DNA from 3 places in the Citricoccus sp. K5 genome. Region 1 is predicted to be linked to each of the others. Evidence: riboswitches for the same ligand, from Rfam matches in the RefSeq annotation. Region 1 holds a riboswitch; each other region holds the start of a gene.
What was found. A riboswitch is a leader RNA that binds a small molecule or an ion and turns the genes downstream of it on or off. The one in region 1 is predicted to bind S-adenosylmethionine.
Positions count from the first base shown of each region.

Region 2: another riboswitch for S-adenosylmethionine. It lies ahead of BOSE125_RS11945 (flavin reductase family protein); the one in region 1 lies ahead of BOSE125_RS15025 (ABC transporter ATP-binding protein).
Region 3: another riboswitch for S-adenosylmethionine. It lies ahead of BOSE125_RS02930 (O-acetylhomoserine aminocarboxypropyltransferase/cysteine synthase family protein); the one in region 1 lies ahead of BOSE125_RS15025 (ABC transporter ATP-binding protein).

Region 1 covers NZ_LR732817.1:3,337,485-3,341,756, forward strand. The annotation lists gene BOSE125_RS15015 (ABC transporter permease) at 1-803, opposite strand, end outside; gene BOSE125_RS15020 (aliphatic sulfonate ABC transporter substrate-binding protein) at 800-1,819, opposite strand; gene BOSE125_RS15025 (ABC transporter ATP-binding protein) at 1,976-2,818, opposite strand; SAM riboswitch class I at 2,812-2,923, opposite strand; gene map (type I methionyl aminopeptidase) at 3,157-3,939, opposite strand; gene BOSE125_RS15035 (helix-turn-helix transcriptional regulator) at 4,043-4,272, shown strand, end outside.
Region 2 covers NZ_LR732817.1:2,663,659-2,667,930, forward strand. The annotation lists gene BOSE125_RS11935 (mechanosensitive ion channel family protein) at 1-811, opposite strand, end outside; gene hisD (histidinol dehydrogenase) at 915-2,222, shown strand; SAM riboswitch class IV at 2,345-2,464, shown strand; gene BOSE125_RS11945 (flavin reductase family protein) at 2,538-3,095, shown strand; gene BOSE125_RS11950 (RNA-binding S4 domain-containing protein) at 3,161-3,649, shown strand; gene BOSE125_RS11955 (cold-shock protein) at 3,898-4,101, shown strand; gene BOSE125_RS11960 (aldo/keto reductase family protein) at 4,229-4,272, shown strand, end outside.
Region 3 covers NZ_LR732817.1:681,715-685,986, reverse strand. The annotation lists gene BOSE125_RS02935 (homoserine O-acetyltransferase) at 1-1,052, opposite strand, end outside; gene BOSE125_RS02930 (O-acetylhomoserine aminocarboxypropyltransferase/cysteine synthase family protein) at 1,069-2,433, opposite strand; SAM riboswitch class IV at 2,515-2,629, opposite strand; gene BOSE125_RS02925 (VOC family protein) at 2,830-3,486, shown strand; gene BOSE125_RS02920 (CPBP family intramembrane glutamic endopeptidase) at 3,573-4,272, opposite strand, start outside.

The sequences.
Region 1 (4,272 bases):
TTCTGCGAGTCGGTGAGCAGGAACCCCAGGCCCATGGAGGAGGCGATGAGTTCCGCGGCCACCAGGAACAGCCACGCCTGGGCGAGCGCCAGCCGCAGGCCGGAGAACACGGAGGGCACCACGGCGGGCAACTGGACGGTCCGCAGCAGGCGCAGGCCGTGATAGCCGAAGGCGCGGCCAGCCTCCACGAGGTGCGGGTCCACATGCTTGAGCGCCGCATATACGTTCGTGAAGATCGGGAAGAACGCGCCGATCACGATCAATGTCACCTTCGAGTCCTCACCGATGCCCATCCACAGGATCAGCAGAGGCACCCACGCCAGCGACGGCACCGCGCGAATCGCTCCGATCAGGGGCGCAAGCAGGGCATCGGCCCAGGTGGAGAGTCCGAGGATGGAGCCGATGAGCAGGCCGAGGACCCCGCCCATCACGAAGCCGAGCAGCACCCGCTGCACTGAGATGGCGATGTGGTGCCACAGGGATCCGTCGGCGGCCAGATCGATCCCCGCACTGACCACCGAGGCCGGCGAGGGAAGCTGCACCGGCGAGAACAAGCCGGCAGCCGTCGCAGCCCACCAGGCGACGACCAGCACCACGGGCAGCAGAAGCCCGACGACGGCCCGGCCGGCCGGGGTGCCCAAGATCCCGCGGGTGCCCCGGCCGGTGGCGGGACCACCGCCGTTCCGGGAGCTCGAGCCGTAACCCCGGCCGGCCGGCGTCGAGCCCCGGTTGCGGCGCCCCGCCACCTCGTCAGCCCTATGCGATGCCGGGGTCAGGTGTTCGGGGGAGACGAGGGAGCTCACTGCGTGGCTTCTTCGGCGAACGAGGGCTCGAGGAGTTCGGCGAGGGCCTTGTCCACGTTCTCCTGGCTGGCCACGTCACCGGTTTCCACCAGGATCGGGCCGACGACCTCAAGGACGTCCAGTTGTTCCTGGCCGGGGACCGGGTCCACGTCCAGGTTGGAACGCTCCTCGATGACGATGGTGGCCACGTCTTGCTCGAGGCCGGCCACCTCGGCGAGGATCGACGCGGTCTCCTCTGGGTTCTCGAGGGCCCACTCACGGGCCTGCTCGTAGACGTCCACCACCGTTTGAGCCAGCTCGGGGGATTCCTCGAGGAAGGACTCCGTGGCGTTGAGGAAGCCGTAGGTGTTGAAGTCGACGTTGCGGTAGAACAGCTCGGCACCCTCGGCCTCGGCCCCGGCCATGATCGGGTCCAGCCCGGACCAGGCGTCCACGGATCCGTTGTTCAGGGCGGCGTTGCCGTCGGCATGCTGGAGGTTCTGCACGGTGACGTCGGATTCGTCCACGCCGGCCTCGCCGAGGGCCTGGATGAGGAAGAAGTAGGGGTCGGTGCCCTTGGTGGCCGCCACGTTCTTGCCGACCAGGTCCGTGACCTCGGTGATGTCCGAATCGGCGGAGGTGACCAGGGCGGCCCACTCCGGCTGGGAGTAGAGGCTGATGGTCTTGATCGGGGTGCCGTTGGCGCGGTTGAGCAGGGCGGCGGAGCCGGCCGTTGAGCCCACGTCGATGGCCTCGGCACGCAGGGCCTCGTTGGCCTTGTTGGAACCCGCGGACTGGATCCAGTTGACGCTGACGCCTTCGTCGGAGAGCTCCTCCTCCAGCCAGCCCTTCTCCTTGATGACCAGGGAGAGCGGATTGTAGGTGGCGTAGTCGATGTTCAGCTCGCCACCCTCGGCACCACCGCCGGCACCGGCTTCGGCGGCCTCACCACCAGATCCCTCGCCGGCCACGCAACCGGTGAGGGCGAGAGCCGCGATGGCGAGGGTGGCGGCGGACAGGGTGATTCGTGAGCGCATGGGGTGCCTTTCGAAGGGTGCGGTGCTTCCCGGGCCGGCAGGGGTTGTGGCGCGGGGCAATTGGTCGGGTACAGCGGGTACAGAGGGGGGCGTGCAGAAAGGGCCGTGCGACGTGGAGGCGGGGGATGCTCGCAGCGGTGCCCTGGCCGGGTCCGGCTAGTGGCGGTGGGCGTCCACGCCCAGTCCGGCCAACAATTCGGATCGGAGCCGGGCCAGTTCGGCCGAACCCCGATCCCGAGGCCGTTGACCGGGGACGGTGACCATCGTGCGGGTGGTGGCACCGGGGGCCGCGCCCGGGGCGGGGTCCTGGCCGAGCAGCAGGATCCGGTCGGCCAGCTGGAGCGCCTCGTCCACGTCATGGGTGACGAGCAGGACCGTGGTGGCGGTCTTGGCATGGATGTCCAGCAACAGGTCCTGCATCCGCAATCGCGTCAAAGCATCGAGCGCGCCGAAGGGCTCGTCCAATAGCAGGACGCCAGGACGCCGGGCCAGGGCACGAGCCAGCGAGGTTCGCTGGGCCATGCCGCCGGAGACCTCCCGGGGCCGAAGGGTGGCGTGTTCGGCCAGGCCCACCAGTTCCAACAATCGGTCGACGCTCTCGCGGCCCTCCGCGCGGCCCGTGTTCGGGGGCAAGCCCAGGGCCACGTTCTGGTGGATGGTGCGCCAGGGCATGAGGCGGGGCTCCTGGAACCCGACTGCGGTGCGGGAGTCGTAGGGCCGGACGGCGGACCCGCCGACCAGGATCTGCCCCGTGTTGCCGGTGTCCAGGCCGCCCACGGCCCGCAACAGGGTGGACTTGCCGCAGCCGGAGGCACCGATGATGGCCAGGACCTCGCCCGGCTCCACGGTGAGGTTGATGTCTCGCAAGACGGTGCGTGCGCCGGCGGCGGCCGGAAAGGACCGGCCGACATCGCGGAACTCCACCGCCAGGCTGGTGGTCGAGGCCGGCGGCGCCGTCAGGACGCTGGAACCGGGCAGGGACTCGGCAAGGGCAGTCACCGTGAATCACGCTCCATCGGCTCTGGCATGAGCACCTTCCCGGAGAAACGCGGGAGGTTGCTGCGGCGTCACGGAGCCAGATCTCTCGGCCGCTCTGGATGGTTGATTCATCCAGTGAAGCAGAACACGCGGTATCCATGTCAAGCGCGGAACAGCCCACGAATCCCGAGTTCACCGGCGTCGAGGGGCTGTACGGCGGTGTTTTCCCCGTCCCTGTTGCCTACTCTGCCGCAGATCGCTTGACGTCATGGTGCGTCATATGGGGGCACTTTCGAAGCCGATGTCGGCCCAGCGGCTGCGAGCAGGGGCTGCAGGACGAAATGTGACGTCAGAGGGATTCAATCCCGCACGGGAGAAGGCACCGTGATGATCTCGGCACCGTCCTCGGTGATGGCGATCGTGTGTTCGCTGTGCGCCGTGCGGCAGCCGGTCGCGCTGCGGAGCGTCCATCCGTCGGCATCCGTGACGAGTCGATCGGTGTCCACCATGGCCCACGGCTCCAGGGCGAGGAGCAGTCCGGGGCGAAGGACGTAGCCGCGCCCGGGCCGCCCGGTGTTGGGGACGTGAGGGTCCTGGTGCATCGTGGAGCCGATGCCGTGGCCGCCGAACTCGGTGTTGACCGCGAACCCGGCCTCGCTGAGGACAGAGCCGATGGCGTGGGAGAGGTCGCCGATGCGTGCTCCGGGCCCGGCCGCGGCGATCCCTGCGGCCAGGGCGCGCTCCGTGGTCTCGATCAAGGTGACGCTCTCGGCGGGGCGGGCATCGCCGACGATGAAGCTGATGGCGGCATCGGCGGCGATGCCGCGCAGGGTGACCGCGAGGTCGAGGGTCAGCAGGTCGCCGTCGGCCAGTGTGTAGTCATGTGGTTTGCCGTGCAGCACGGCGTCGTTGACAGCCGTGCAGATGTAGTGCCCGAAGGGCCCCCGCCCGAAGGAGGGCTCGTAGTCGACGTAGCAGGAGGTTGCCCCGGCCTCGATGATCAGGACGCGGGCCCATTCGTTGATTTCCAGGAGATTCGTGCCGATGGCGGCCCTGCTCCTCAGGGCTTGGAGAATCTCGGCGACGAGGGCGCCGGAGTCACGGGCCCGATCCAGCTCGGCGGGGGTCAGGATTTCAATCATGCGCTGCCTTTTCACGGGACTTCTCTGGGATGCCGACAACTATCTCCGGTTCCAATAACTATACCGGCCATATTATCCCGGACCTGGAACTAGAATGGAGTCCATGGTGAGGTTGCCGCTGAGTGCTGCAGAAATCGAGCGTGGGGAGCGCCTGGGCGCCCTCCTGCGGCGTGCTCGGGCGGAGCGCACGATGCTCGAGGTCGCGCTCGATGCCGGGGTGTCGCCCGAGACGCTGCGGAAGATCGAATCAGGCCGGGTCGCCACGCCGGCCTTCCCGACCATTGCGGCCATCGCCGAGGTCCTCGGCCTCTCACTCGACGCGGTGTGGGCCGA
Region 2 (4,272 bases), 670 kb from region 1:
CCACCACGTAGGAGAGGGTGATGTCCTCGATGGTGCCGTAGACCCCGTCCGCGGTGACCACGTCTCCCACGCGGATCGCATCGGTGAATGCCAGCTGGATGCCGGCGAACACGTTGGTCAGGGTGGACTGCACGGCGAGGCCGGCCACCACGGAGATCACGCCGGCCGAGGCCAGCAGGCCGGCGCCCACCGCGCGGACCTGGGGAATGGTCAGCAGGACGATGGACACGGCGATGACGATGACGGCGGCCTGGATCACGCGCCGCAGCAGCACGGTCTGGGTGCGGATCTTGCGGTCACGGCGGTCGTCCACCCCTTCAGAGGCGTACTTGCCGAGCAACCGCTCTTCGACGACCCGCACGACGCGCAGCGCCAACCAGGCGAGGGAGCCGATGATGCCGGCCATCAGCAGGAAGCTCACGCCGTTGAACCAGGCATAGGCGGAGGCGGTCAGTCCGAGGGCGATCCGCACCGCCAGCAGCACCGCCGCGACCGCCACCGGTACCCGGCACCGGGCGACCTGGTTGCGCAGCTGTGGCTTGCGGCGCAGCAGGGCGTTGACCAGCAGCCAGGCGACCACCAGCACGGCCAGCGCGAACGCCACGGAGATCGCCACCGTGGAGAGCATCCCCCAGAACGGTCCGAGCGAGTCGACGGCGCCTTCGGCCCCCTCGCGGACGCTGTCCTGCATGTTCTCCGGGGACCCGCTCGGTTCCGCCGTCGGCTCGGAGTCCAGTCCCGCCCCGGACGCGAGGACGGTGGTGGTGGGCGGAGCGGTGAACAGATCGGTGAAGAAGGACAAACTCGGCATGGCCCCAGTCTGTCATCTGGTTCTCGGACGTTCCTGAACGGGGGGAGAATGGACGCTGGACCACCGGAACCAGCCGATCCCTCGGAATCACAGGAGCCATCCCATGCTTGCCACCACGGACCTGCGCGGCCGCACCTACGATCCCGCCACGGTGCTCCCACGCGCCGAGGTCGATGTGGCCGCCGCCGTGCCAAAGGTGATGCCGATCCTGGACCGGGTGCGTACCGAGGGGGCTCGCGCCGTGCTGGATCTCGGCGAGCAGTTCGATGGGATCCGGCCGCCGTCTTTGGCCGTGCCGGCCGAGAAGCTCGCCGAGGCGCTCGAGTCGCTGGACCCGGAGGTCCGCTCCGCCCTCGAGGAGGCCATCGACCGCGCCCGCAAGGTGCACGCCGCCCAGGTCCCCGCGGGGTCGGAGGTGGAGCTCGGGGAGGGGGCCGTCGTCGAGAACCGCTGGGTCCCGGTGAACCGCGTGGGCCTCTACGTTCCGGGCGGCCGTGCCGTCTACCCCTCCTCCGTGGTGATGAACGTGGTCCCGGCCCAGGCCGCCGGCGTCACCTCGCTCGCGGTCGCCTCCCCGCCGCAGAAGGACTTCGGCGGCCTGCCGCACCCCGTCATCCTCGCGGCCTGCGCCCTGCTCGGCGTGGACGAGGTCTACGCCGCGGGCGGCGCCCAGGCGGTGGCCATGTTCGCCTACGGGGTGGCGGACGACGACGGCGCCCGAGTGTGTGCCCCCGTGGACATGGTCACGGGGCCGGGCAACATCTACGTGGCAGCCGCCAAGCGCGCCCTGCTCGGCACCATCGGCATCGATGCGGAGGCCGGACCGACCGAGATCGCCGTACTGGCCGACGGCACCGCCGACGCCCGGTGGGTGGCCGCCGACCTCATCAGCCAGGCCGAGCACGATCCCATGGCCGGCTCCGTGCTCATCACCACCTCGCCCGAGCTGGCCCGGGATGTGGCGGCCGAGATTGAGAGTCAGGTGCCGGGAAGTCTCCACGAGGAGCAGATCCGCCAGGCCCTGGGCGGCCCGCAGTCGGGGATCCTGCTCGTGGGGACCCTGGACGAGGCGCTGGCCGTGGCCGACGCCTACGCGGCCGAGCACCTCGAGGTCCACACCGTGAACCCCCTGCAGACGGCCCGCCGGGTGTCCAACGCCGGCGCCGTGTTCGTGGGCCCGCATTCGCCCGTGCCGCTGGGGGACTATTCCGCCGGATCCAACCACGTGCTGCCCACCGGTGGCTCCGCCCGCTACTCCTCCGGGCTGAACACGGTGAGCTTCCTGCGCCTGCAGCAGCTCATCCGCTACACGGAGACGGGGCTGAAGGAACTGGACACCAAGATCTCCTCCCTGTCCACGGCGGAGGGGTTGCCGGCCCACGGCGAGGCTGTCTCCCTGCGATTCCGCTGACCCGCTGCCTGATCCTCAGCGGCTGCTTCGCCCCATTGGCATGCCGGGGCGAAGGTCACGGGGGTTCACAGTCCGAGAAACCCTTTGACCGCTCCGGAAGTCCGTCGTTAGTGTGGACCCAGAATCATGAGTTCCCGCTGTTACAGCCCTGGCTTGCGGGACGGCAACCCTCTTCACGCAGTAGTGGGGTGCTCCAGGTGAGGATTCGGCCTACCGGATGCCCCGGCAGGCAAGTACCGCGTTTCTGCTGGTGCCGATCGGGACGTTCCCGTGGCGTGCCGCCGTGCAGATTCGCCTTCGGACGGAGGACCCACCATGACCGCCCTGGCTACCCACGACCTGCAGCAGGCCCCCGGCCTCGACACTGACCTCAACCGAGATCTGTCCACGCCGACTCTTCGCTCGGCCTTCTCCCACTTCCCCTCCGGCGTGGCGGCGCTCGCCGGTGTCGCCAACGGTTCGAAGGAGGGACTCGTGGCCTCGTCCTTCACCGTCGGGGTCTCCCTCGAGCCGGCGCTGGTCTCCTTCGCCGTACAGAACACCTCCCGCACCTGGCCCCGGCTGAAGCAGGCCGAGCGGATCGGGATCTCCATCCTCGGCGAGGACCACACCGACGTCTGCCGTCAGCTCGCGTCCAAGGAGGGGGACCGATTCGCCGGCCTGGACATCCGGTCCACGGACGAGGGCGCGATCTTCCTGGACGGCGCCGCCCTGTGGCTGGACACCACCGTCTACTCCGAGCTGCCCGCCGGTGACCACACCATGGTCCTGCTCGAGGTGCACGGCGTGCACGATCACTCCGCAGAGCACGAGCCGATCGTGTTCCACCGCTCGGCCTTCCGCAATCTGCGCACCGCCGAGGGAAACCAGTAGCCTCACGTCCTTCCTCCCAGCGCCCCTCGGGGGCAGGCGTCCGGTCCGGAGGTAGGATGTCCGGCATGCCTTCCGCCACCCCGTCCGCGCGGCGTCCAGGTTCGGCCGCAGGCGCGGGCACCGCGGCGGCCGGCTCGGTCCGCTTGGATGCCTGGCTCTGGGGCGTGCGCATGTACAAGACCCGTTCGGCCGCCACCACGGCGTGCCGGGCCGGCCACGTCCGCCTCAACGGGCAGCCGGCCAAGGCCGCCCAACCGGTCAAGCCGGGCGACACCATCCGGTTGCGGCTGCCCGGACGCGAGCGGATCCTCGAGGTCACCGGCCTGGTGGCCAAGCGGGTCGGCGCTCCGGAGGCTGTCCGGCACTACCTCGACCACTCCCCGGAACCCGTGCCCCGGGAACTGCTGGCCGTGCCCCGCCGAGACCGGGGTGCAGGCCGGCCCACCAAGCGAGACCGGCGCCAGCTGGACCGGCTCCGCGGCCGTGCCGCTCCTGAGTCTGACGCAGAGCCCGATCTCGATCTCAGCATCGATCGCGGCCTCGATCGCCAGTGAGCTGCTGGACCGATGATGGGCTCAGATGAACACCGGGAAAAGAATGCCCACAGTGGAAATTGAGGGCTTCAGTTCCGCGGTTTCTCCCGTATTATGTGACACAGAAGTAGTAGTAGCAGTAAGTCCGTCACCACTGCGGACCGGTTGGCCCTCGGGCCGTTCGGGGCGTTGTAGGAAGCGGTTTCGCACACGCCGCTTCGCCCCCGTCGGAAGACCGACGGGTTTACAACCTCAGGAAAGGGCCCATCATGGCTACCGGTACCGTCAAGTGGTTCAACGCAGAGAAGGGCTACGGCTTCATCTCTCCGGACGACCAGTCCGCTGACATCTTCGTTCACTTCTCCGCCATCGAGGGCAATGGCTTCCGCGAACTGCAGGAAGACCAGAAGGTCGAGTTCGAGTCCCAGCAGGGCCCCAAGGGCATGCAGGCTGCTGCAGTCCGCCCGCTCTGATCGAGCTCGCCTGAACCCTTCAGGCTCCAGAACGGCCACTCTCCCCTCGGGGACGGTGGCCGTTCTGCTGTGACCAACGCGCCATGTCAGCGCACCACTGAAACGGAATCCGGTCTAGGGTACAACCATGAAATTTCGTTACCTGGGCCACAGCGGGCTCAAGATCTCAGA
Region 3 (4,272 bases), 2.7 Mb from region 1:
ATCGGCGAATCGATCATGTGCACCGGCACGTCACCGGGCAGTTGGCGGGCGAGCTCCTGGGACTGGCCCGGGAAGTACAGGCGGTCGGACTCGACGGCGGCGATGAACGGTGTCACCCGGATGGAGCCGAGCACCTCCGCCTCCGGCCCGCGGCCGCGGGAGACGTCGTGGCTCATCAGGGCCTCGGTCAGCACCAGGTAGCTGTTGGCGTCGAAGCGCTTGACCAGCTTGGCCGCCTGGTAGTCCAGGTAGGACTCGACCTGATAGCGCCCCTGCCGCCGGACCGGCTCGCCGAACGGGTTCTCCTCGGGCTGCGCGGCGCGGCCGAAGCGGGCGACCATGTCCGGTTCGGACCGGTAGGTGATGTGCGCGATCTTGCGGGCGATGCCCAGGCCGCCGTCCGGCGTCGGGCCCGGGTAGTAGTCCCCGCCGCGGAAGTTCGGGTCCAGGTTGATGGACTGCACCTGCGCCTGGGCGAAGGCGATCTGCTCGGCGGTCGAGTGCGCGCCACAGGCGATGACGGCCATGCCGGCCACACGGTCGGGGTAGGTCGCAGCCCACTCCAGGGCGCGGGCGCCGCCCATGGAGCCGCCGATGACCGCCTGGAAGCGCTCGATGCCCAGCGCGTCGGCCAACCGCGCCTCGGCATGGACGGAATCGCGGATGGTGGTGAACGGGAAACGTGAACCCCAGGGGTCACCCTCCGGGTCCAGCGAGGACGGGCCGGTACTCCCGTAGCAACCGCCCAGGATGTTCGGGGCGATCACGAACCAGGTGTTGGTGTCGATGGCGCAGCCGGGGCCGACGACGCCCTCCCACCAGCCCTCCTCCGGATCACCGGAGGAGGCCGCCACGTGCGTGGACCCGGTCAGGGCATGCAGCACCAGCACGGCGTTCGACTTCTCGGCGTTGAGCCTGCCCCAGGTCTCGTAGGCGATCTCCGCCTCCGGCAGATGCCCGCCGGTCTCGAAGTCCAGGGCGCCGATGAGCTGGGTGCGAAGGCCGCCCTCGGGCAGGCCTGTGGCAGTCGGCTGGGGGGTGGTGGTGGTCATGCGAATACCTCCGGACCTAGGCGCTCACGTCGGCCGCGGCGAAGCCGTTGTCAAGATCGGCCAGGATGTCCTCGATGCTCTCCACACCCACGGACAGGCGGACCAGGCCGGGGGTCACGCCGGCGGCACGCTGCTCCTCCTCCGTGAGCTGGGAGTGCGTGGTGGACGCCGGGTGGATGACGAGCGAGCGGACGTCGCCAATGTTGGCCACGTGGTGGTGCAGCTGCAGGGCGTCCACGAACCGGGCCCCGGCCTCGCGGCCGCCGGCGATCTCGAAGGAGACGAAGCCGGCCGGACCCTGCGGCAGGTACTGCTTGGCGCGCTCATGCCACCGGCTGGAGGCCAGGCCGGGGTAGATGACCGTCTCGGCCAGGGCGTGGCCCTCCAGGTACTCGGCCACCTGGCGGGCATTCTCCACGTGGCGCTCCATGCGCAGGGACAGCGTCTCCAGCCCCAGGTTGAGGAGGAAGGCGTTGAAGGGGCTGATCGCACTGCCGTAGTCGCGCAGCAACTGGACCCGCGCCTTGAGCACGAAGGCCAGGTTGGCGCCGAGGATGCCGTCCACACCGAGGTCCCGGGCGAAGACGATCCCGTTGTAGCTCTCATCCGGGGTGTTGAAGCCCGGGAAGCGCTCCGGCTGGGCGGCGAAGTCGAAGGTGCCGCCGTCCACGATCACACCGCCCATGGCCGCGGCGTGGCCGCCGAGGTATTTGGTGGCGGAGTGGACCACGATGTCCGCGCCGTGCTCGATCGGACGCAGCAGGTACGGGGTGGCCAGGGTGTTGTCCACGATCAGCGGCACCCCGGCCCCATGGGCGACGTCGGCGACGGCGCGGATGTCCAGCACGTCCCCGCGGGGGTTGCCGAGGGTCTCACCGAACAGCGCCTTGGTGTTGTCCTGAATGGCGTTCTTCCACCCCTCCGGGCTGTCCGGATCCTGCACGAAGGAGGTGGTGATGCCGATCTTGGCCAGGGTGTGCTTGAACAGATTCTGGGTGCCGCCGTACAGCGAGGCGGACACGACGATGTGGTCACCCGCCCCGGCGAGGTTGAGGATAGAGAAGGTGGTGGCGGCCTGGCCCGAGGCCAGCAGCAGTGCCCCGACCCCGCCCTCCAGGGCGGCGATCTTGCCCTCGACGGCTTCCTGGGTGGGATTGCCGATGCGGGAGTAGATCGGGCCGAGGTCCTTCAACGCGAAGCGGTCCGCGGCGACCTCCGCGGAGGGGAAGTCGAACGAGTTCGACTGGATGATCGGCAGCACGGTGGCGCCGTAGGGGTTCTCCTCCGGGATCCCGGCATGGATCTGGCGGGTCTCGAAGCCCCACTGGGCCGGATCGGGGGCGGCCTCGGCGTTCGGGGTGCTATTGGGGGTGTCAGTCACGTGACGACTCCTGTCAGTCCAGGGCCACCTGCGTGATGCCGGCGGGCAGGGACATCGTCCAGCAACCCGACGCGGCGTGGTGGCCCGCGCTTGCCGGTGCCGGTTGGCACCTGCCTGGTCCTCACCCGGGGCACCCCACCGCGAGCTGGAGGGTTGCCGGCCAGCAAGCCGGGGCTTGATGCTGGCACTCATGACCTTCGTCAAGTCTGCCAGATCGGCTCCGGGGATTCATCCCCGTCCGCCCTGGGGCGTCGCATTGCGCCTCACGGGGCTTCTGTGGCCAGCGTGCTCGCGGGCGCCGACACCCGGCGCCCGCCGAGGGTCACTCCTGTGACCTCGAGCACATTTCAAGTGAGGTTAACCTAACCTGTCCGTGACTGAAGAAAGTGCGACGATATGGGCATGATGCGCCTGGATCACGTCTCGTACGCCGTTGGACCCGAAGAAGGACTCGCCGCCACGGTGGCCCGCCTCGCCGAAACGCTCGGCATCGAGCGCGTCAAGGGCGGTGTTCACCCCCGTTTCGGCACGCGCAATGCGATCTTCCCGCTGCGCAACCGCCAGTACCTCGAGGTGGTCGAGGTGCTGGACCACCCCTCCTCCGAGAAGGCTCCGTTCGGCCAGGCCGTGCGCGCCCGCTCCGAGATGGGCGGCGGCTGGATGGGCTGGTGTGTCACCGTGGACGACCTCGCACCGTTCGAGGAGCGCTTGGAGCGCCAGTCCGTGCCCGGCAACCGCAAATTCCCGGACGGCCGGGAACTCACGTGGCGCCAGATCGGCATCAAGGGCCTCATCGCCGACCCCCAGGTCCCATATGTCTTGCGCTGGGATGATGGCACCGAAGACCTGCACCCCTCGCAGGCCCACACACCCCAGGCCGAACTGTCCTCCATCACGATCGCCGGCTCCCGCGACCGCGTGCGCGGCTGGCTGGGCCTGGACGATCCGGACGAGACGGTCGGGGACCTCAACGTGGTCTTCGAATCGCCCTCCGGCACCCCCGGCATCCTCGAGGTCACCTTCGAGACCCCCAAGGGCACCGTCACGCTCTGACTCCACGCACCACCCTGCGTTGAGTCCGGAGGGATTCACCTCTCAGCCCCGATAAACGTGAATCCCTCCAGGCTCACGTCACGGATTCAGGTGCTGAACAGGCCCGCCGCCGCCAGCAGCGGGTACGCCACGAATCCGGCGGCATCCAGGAGGAAGTGCGCGATCACCAGCGGCATCACCCTCCGGTATCTCAGGTAGACCGCGCCGAACACCAGCCCCATGAGCAGATTGCCGATCCCGGGCCCCACCCCCTGGTAGAGGTGGTAGGCGCCGCGCAGGACGGCGCAGCCCACCAGCACGGTGACGGGATTCAAGGGAACGACGGCGCCGCTCGCCCAGGTGCGCAGCCCACCCTCACTGCCGGGCCTGTTCGGATCGAGCCCGGCGCGCCGCTGCTGCAGGTAGCCGAGCCGGTCGAAGAGCCACGCCATCACGATGATCTCCTCCAGCAGCCCGTGCCGCAGCGCGGAGAACAGCAGCACCGGGGTACTCCACCAGTACTCGGTCAGGGCGCTGCCAACGATGGCCGTGGTGACGCCGGCGGCCCGTCCGGCCGCGTAGACCGCCAGGGTCCCGAGGCCGATCGCCAGGAACAGTCCGATTCCGAGGACCACGTCCCTGCCCGGCCGGCGGAAGTCCAGGCCGAAGGTGCGGAGCGGGTTGCGCCCCCGGATCCACACCAGGTGCAGCACCAGCAGCACCGGGACCAGGGCGAAACCGATATCCAGCAGCTGGTACATCAGGTCGAAGTACTGCCGATCGTCCAGCGCCGGGTTCAGCGTGGTG